2 regions of the Streptomyces sp. NPDC013455 genome follow, and region 1 is predicted to be linked to the other one. Evidence: predicted binding sites of a transcription regulator. Region 1 holds the regulator's gene; the other holds the start of a gene.

Region 1 (3,466 bases):
ACCGACTGCGCGATCCGCCACTCCTTCGTGCCTGGCACCAAGTGGTCCACCAGCACGCCCAGGCGGGCGTCCGGGCCCGGAGCGAAGGACTCCACGATCGCCGGCAGGTCGTCCACGCCCTCCAAGTACTCCACGACCACCCCCTCGACGCGCAGGTCGTCCCCCCAGACCTTCTCGACCAGCTCGGCGTCGTGCCGGCCCTCGACGTAGATGCGGCCGGCGCGGGCCACGCGCGCGCGTGCCTGGGGGACGGCGACCGAACCGGATGCCGTACGGGCCGGCCGCGCCGGAGCTGACGACGGCCGGACCAGCGTCACCACCCGCCCCTCCAGCAGGAAGCCGCGCGGCTCCAGCGGGAACACCCGGTGCTTGCCGAAGCGGTCCTCCAGGGTCACCGTGCCGGCCTCGCAGCGGATCACCGCCCCGCAGAACCCGGTGCCGGGCTCCTCCACGACCAGTCCCGGCTCGGCCGGCACCTCCGGCACGGGCTGCTGCTTCTTCCACGGCGGGGTGAGGTCGCGGGAGTACTGGCGCATTCGAACGACGATAGGAGAAGACGCCCGCCGAGGCTCACGACACGCCGTGGAACGCCCCCGGGAGCCGCCCGGATCACGCCGGGCACCGGCCGGCCGCCCCGGGAAGCCGGTCAGGGAACGCCGGTGCGGGCCGCCGAGAGAGGACCGGGCCGCCGAGGGAAGACCGGGCCGCCGAGGGAGGACCGGGCCGCCGAGGGAACGCCGGGCCGCCGAGAGAGGACCGGGCCGCCGAAGGAACGCCGGTCCGCTCAGAGCACGCCGAAGCGCGCGGCCAGCGCGTCCCGCTGGCGGCGGACGAAGGACGCGTCCACCACCGCGCCGTGACCCGGCACGTACACCGCCTCCTCGCCGCCGAGCGCCAGCAGCCGGTCCAGCGCGTCCGGCCAGCGGGACGGGACCGCGTCGGGCCCCGCCTGCGGCTCGCCGGACTCCTCCACCAGGTCACCGCAGAAGACGACCTCCGGGTCGCCCGGCACCAGCACCACCAGGTCGTGCGCGGTGTGGCCGGGGCCCACGTTCGCCAGCAGCGCCTGCCGGCCGTCGCCGAGATCGAGGGTCCACTCGCCCGAGACCAGGTGCCCGGGCGGGACCAGCGCCTCCACCGCGCGCTCCGCGTCCGCGGCGGGCAGACCGTTGCGCACCGCGTCCAGGCGCAGCTCCTCGCGCTCGTACGCCAGCACCGCGTCCAGGCCCACCGCCGCGTACGCCTGTACGCCGGCGAACGCGGCGGCGCCGAAGACGTGGTCGAAGTGCGGATGGGTCAGGGCGAGATGGGTCACACGGCCGTCGGCCAGTTCCTGCGCCTGCGCCCGTAGCCGCGCCCCCTCGGTGAGGCTCGATCCGGCGTCCACCACGAGCGCCGTGCCCGCGCCGATCACCAGGCCGGCGGTGCAGTCCCAGCCGGGCAGCCGGCACCGCCCCACCCCGGCCGCCAGCCGTTCCCACCCGAGCTCTTCCCAAGTCACGGTCATACCGGCGACGCTAGCGGTACGACCCGGTACGGCGGCCCGACCTTGCCCAGTGTGTACCCGACAGCCGTACACTGGGCCGGGGAACGCTGGCACTCGCATGGGAAGAGTGCCAGGCGGACGACCCGAAGGGACGAGGGGACGACGTGCTGGAGGTGCGCGCGAATGCTGAGTGAACGCAGGCTTCAGGTACTGCGCGCCATCGTCCAGGACTACGTGGGCACCGAGGAGCCGGTCGGTTCCAAGGCGCTCACCGAGCGGCACAACCTCGGTGTCTCCCCGGCGACCGTCCGCAACGACATGGCGGCCCTGGAGGACGAGGGGTACATCGCCCAGCCGCACACCAGCGCGGGGCGCATCCCCACGGACAAGGGCTACCGGCTCTTCGTGGACAAGCTCGCGGGCGTGAAGCCGATGACCGCGCCCGAGCGGCGGGCCATCCAGAACTTCCTGGAGGGCGCCGTCGACCTCGACGACGTGGTGGCCCGGACCGTCCGGCTGCTCGCGCAGCTGACGCGGCAGGTCGCCGTCGTGCAGTACCCGTCCCTGACCCGGTCCACGGTCCGGCACGTGGAGCTGCTCTCGCTCGCCCCGGCGCGCGTGATGCTCGTGCTGATCACGGACACCGGCCGGGTCGAGCAGCGGATGGTCGACTGCCCGGCGCCGTTCGGCGAGGCCTCGCTGGCGGACCTGCGGGCACGGCTGAACAGCCGGGTCGCGGGCCGCCGGTTCACGGACGTGCCGAAACTGGTCGAGGACCTCCCGGAGGCGTTCGAGCACGAGGACCGCGGTACGGTCTCCACGGTGCTCTCCACCCTCCTGGAGACACTCGTGGAGGAGAACGAGGAGCGGCTGATGATCGGCGGTACCGCCAATCTCACCCGCTTCGGGCACGACTTCCCCCTCACGATCCGGCCCGTCCTGGAGGCCCTGGAGGAGCAGGTCGTGCTCCTCAAGCTCCTCGGCGAGGCGAAGGACCCCGGCGTGACCGTGCGCATCGGCCACGAGAACGCCCATGAAGGACTCAACTCAACCTCCGTGGTGTCGGTGGGCTACGGTTCGGGCGGCGAGGCGGTTGCCAAGCTCGGCGTGGTCGGACCGACCCGCATGGACTACCCGGGAACGATGGGAGCGGTACGCGCAGTGGCACGGTACGTCGGACAGATCCTGGCGGAGTCGTAAGTGGCCACGGACTACTACGCCGTTCTCGGCGTGCGCCGCGACGCGTCGCAGGATGAGATCAAGAAGGCGTTCCGCCGGCTCGCGCGCGAGCTGCACCCGGACGTCAACCCCGATCCGAAGACCCAGGAGCGGTTCAAGGAGATCAACGCCGCTTACGAGGTGCTGTCGGACCCGCAGAAGAAGCAGGTCTACGACCTCGGCGGCGACCCGCTCTCCCAGTCGGGCGGGGCCGGCGCCGGCGGCTTCGGCGCCGGTGGCTTCGGCAACTTCTCGGACATCATGGACGCGTTCTTCGGCACGGCGTCGCAGCGCGGGCCGCGCTCGCGCACCCGGCGCGGCCAGGACGCGATGATCCGCATCGAGGTCGAGCTGGACGAGGCGGCCTTCGGGACCACCAAGGACATCCAGGTGGACACCGCCGTCGTGTGCGGCACGTGCAGCGGTGAGGGCGCGGCCCCGGGCACGTCCGCCCAGACGTGCGACATGTGCCGCGGCCGCGGTGAGGTCTCGCAGGTCACCCGGTCCTTCCTGGGCCAGGTCATGACCTCGCGGCCCTGCCCCCAGTGCCAGGGCTTCGGCACGGTGGTGCCGACCCCGTGCCCGGAGTGCGCCGGCGACGGCCGCGTCCGCTCGCGCCGCACGCTCACCGTGAAGATCCCGGCCGGTGTAGACAACGGCACCCGGATCCAGCTCGCCGGCGAGGGCGAGGTCGGCCCCGGCGGTGGTCCGGCCGGCGACCTGTACGTGGAGATCCACGAGCTGCCGCACCCCACCTTCCAG
Region 2 (3,466 bases), on a different contig from region 1:
CTTCGCGGAGACGGCGGGCGGGGTGACCGTCGGCGTCACCCGCAAGCTGCTCGAGGAGGGCCTGCTGGACCCGGCGAAGACCACCGTCGTCCTCAACACCGGCGACGGCCTGAAGACCCTGGACGCGGTGGCCGGGACCGGCCTCACCGCCACCATCCGCCCGACCCTGGACTCCTTCCGAGAGGCTGGCCTCGCATGAGCGTGACCGTCCGCATCCCCACCATCCTGCGCACCTACACCGGTGGCCGGGCCGAGGTCGCCGCCGAGGGCGCGACCCTCGCCGAGGTCATCGCCGACCTGGAGAAGAACCACACCGGGATCGCCGCGCGGGTCCTGGACGACCAGGGCAGGCTGCGCCGGTTCGTGAACGTGTACGTCAACGACGACGACGTCCGTTTCGAGCAGGGCCTGGAAACCGCGACCCCCGACGGTGCCGGCGTCTCCATCATCCCGGCCGTTGCCGGCGGCTGATTATTACCCTCGGTAACCCCGGTTACCGACCGTTCATCGGATTGCCCCCTCCGTGAGAGAAACGGAGGGGGCAATTCAGCGTGATTGAGCGCGGTAGAGTTGGGGAACACGGCCGCGGCCTTCGGGTCGCGGGCCCCGAATTCATGCCGCGTGCCCGACAAGAAGTAGCCAAAGTGTGCGGGTTTTATGCGGCTTTTGTGGCCTTTGTGAGGCCCGAATTGCCCTGAATTCGGATGAATTCTCACCAGATTCCGGACCCCTCGCGTCCAGATTTCTCGTCCGATTGACCTGTTGCAGACGGCAGTTGGACAGATACATTCAGCCGCGGTCGACGCGTTCCGGCGCACGCCCCCGGCCAATGGGGGGTGAGGTCTGACCCGGGTCCGCGAAGTGTGGATCTGTGCAAGGGCCAGTAATAGGGGAGTTAGGCATGGCTCAGGGCACCGTCAAGTGGTTCAACGCGGAGAAGGGGTACGGCTTCATCGCGGTCGACGGTGGTGCGGACGTCTTCGTCCACTACAGCGCCATTCAGATGGACGGCTACCGCACCCTGGAAGAGGGCCAGCGGGTCGAGTTCGAGATCTCGCAGGGCCAGAAGGGCCCGCAGGCCGACATGGTTCGCGTCACCGCCTGAACGTTTCTTGCACGAAGGGCCCGCACCTCGCAGAGGGTGCGGGCCCTTCGCGTGCCCGGGTTCCGGTGTTCGCGGGCGGCTGACGGCACCCGCCTCCACCCGTGGGGCGCTTGCACTCGACCATGCCGAGTGCTAATCATTGCGTTAGCACTCTGAAGGTGAGAGTGACAGTGAAGGACCGGGTCGGTGAGGCCCGTAGGCCGGGTGGGGCAAGGAACCACGAGGCCGGCGAGCCGTCCGTCGCGGGCGCGGGCGCGGTCCGAAGGAATCACCCCCAGTCCTGGAGGGACCACTTCACATGGCCAAGATCATCGCGTTCGACGAGGAGGCGCGGCGCGGCCTCGAGCGCGGCATGAACCAGCTCGCGGACGCCGTGAAGGTGACGCTCGGCCCCAAGGGCCGCAACGTCGTCCTCGAGAAGAAGTGGGGCGCCCCCACGATCACCAACGATGGTGTCTCCATCGCCAAGGAGATCGAGCTCGAGGACCCGTACGAGAAGATCGGCGCCGAGCTGGTCAAGGAAGTCGCCAAGAAGACGGACGACGTCGCCGGCGACGGTACGACCACCGCGACCGTTCTCGCCCAGGCCCTGGTCAAGGAGGGCCTGCGCAACGTCGCCGCCGGTGCCAACCCGATGGCTCTGAAGCGCGGTATCGAGAAGGCCGTCGAGGCCGTCTCCGCCGCCCTGCTGGAGCAGGCGAAGGATGTCGAGACCAAGGAGCAGATCGCTTCCACGGCCTCCATCTCCGCCGCCGACACCCAGATCGGCGAGCTGATCGCCGAGGCCATGGACAAGGTCGGCAAGGAAGGCGTCATCACCGTCGAGGAGAGCAACACCTTCGGCCTGGAGCTCGAGCTCACCGAGGGCATGCGCTTCGACAAGGGCTACATCTCCGCCTACTTCGCGACCGACATGGAGCGCATGGAGGCGGTGCTCGAGGACCCGTACATCCTCATCGCCAACTCCAAGATCTCCTCGGTCAAGGACCTGCTCCCGCTCCTGGAGAAGGTCATGCAGTCGGGCAAGCCGCTGCTGATCATCGCCGAGGACGTCGAGGGCGAGGCCCTGTCGACCCTGGTCGTCAACAAGATCCGCGGCACCTTCAAGTCCGTCGCCGTCAAGGCCCCGGGCTTCGGCGACCGCCGCAAGGCCATGCTCGGCGACATCGCCATCCTCACGGGCGGCGAGGTCATCTCCGAGGAGGTCGGCCTCAAGCTGGAGAACGCGACCCTGGACCTCCTGGGCCGCGCCCGCAAGGTCGTCATCACCAAGGACGAGACCACCATCGTCGACGGTGCCGGCTCCTCCGACCAGGTCAACGGCCGCGTCAACCAGATCCGCGCCGAGATCGAGAACAGCGACTCCGACTACGACCGCGAGAAGCTGCAGGAGCGCCTGGCGAAGCTCGCCGGCGGTGTCGCGGTCATCAAGGCCGGTGCCGCCACCGAGGTGGAGCTCAAGGAGCGCAAGCACCGCATCGAGGACGCCGTCCGCAACGCGAAGGCCGCCGTCGAGGAGGGCATCGTCGCCGGTGGTGGCGTGGCCCTGCTCCAGGCCTCCCAGGTCTTCGAGAAGCTGGAGCTGGAGGGTGACGAGGCGACCGGCGCCAACGCCGTGCGCATCGCCCTGGAGGCCCCGCTGAAGCAGATCGCCGTCAACGCCGGCCTCGAGGGCGGTGTCGTGGTGGAGAAGGTGCGCAACCTGACCCCGGGCCACGGCCTGAACGCCGCGACCGGCGAGTACGTCGACCTGGTCGCCGAGGGCATCATCGACCCGGCGAAGGTGACGCGTTCCGCCCTGCAGAACGCCGCCTCCATCGCCGCGCTGTTCCTCACCACCGAGGCCGTCATCGCCGACAAGCCGGAGAAGGCCGCCGCGCCGGCCGGCGGCGGCATGCCGGGCGGTGACATGGACTTCTGATCGACCTCGAGGTTGATCGCCTGTCCTACGGACCGAGGGCGGTGCCCCCAGCTTCGGCTGGGGGCACCGCCCTCAGTCGATGCAGAACTCGTTGCCCTCGATGTCCAGCATCGGGATGCACGCGTCATTGCCGTCGTACAGCGTCTGCACGTGTACCGCGCCGAGCGGGACCAGCCGCGCGCACTCGGCCTCCAGCGCGGCGAGGCGCTCCTCCCCGACGAGTCCGGTGCCGACCCGCACGTCGAGATGCACCCGGTTCTTGGCGGCCTTCCCCTCGGGGACGCGCTGGAAGTACAGGCGCGGACCCACCCCTGAGGGGTCGACGCAGGCGAACCACGCGTCCTGCTGCTCGGGCGGCTGCGAGCGCTTGAAATCGTCCCACGTGTCGAACCCTTCGGGGGGCGGCGGTACGACGTACCCCAGCACCTCGCACCAGAACC

Evidence for each region. The regulator HrcA, encoded in region 1, represses chaperone genes, less so after heat shock. The targets are predictions, from matches to a motif close to TTNGCACTCNGNNNNNCNGAGTGCNAA.
Region 2: a site for HrcA is predicted at 1,215-1,241, ahead of groL (chaperonin GroEL). Genes of this name have one in related genera too.

Annotation. Positions count from the first base shown of each region.
Region 1 covers NZ_JBEYCX010000001.1:683,010-686,475, reverse strand. The annotation lists gene ABZ576_RS03040 (DUF3097 domain-containing protein) at 1-536, opposite strand, end outside; gene ABZ576_RS03035 (MBL fold metallo-hydrolase) at 785-1,507, opposite strand; gene hrcA (heat-inducible transcriptional repressor HrcA) at 1,670-2,686, shown strand; gene dnaJ (molecular chaperone DnaJ) at 2,687-3,466, shown strand, end outside.
Region 2 covers NZ_JBEYCX010000002.1:133,570-137,035, forward strand. The annotation lists gene thrC (threonine synthase) at 1-199, shown strand, start outside; gene ABZ576_RS04735 (MoaD/ThiS family protein) at 196-471, shown strand; gene ABZ576_RS04740 (cold-shock protein) at 902-1,105, shown strand; gene groL (chaperonin GroEL) at 1,404-3,026, shown strand; gene ABZ576_RS04750 (VOC family protein) at 3,099-3,466, opposite strand, start outside.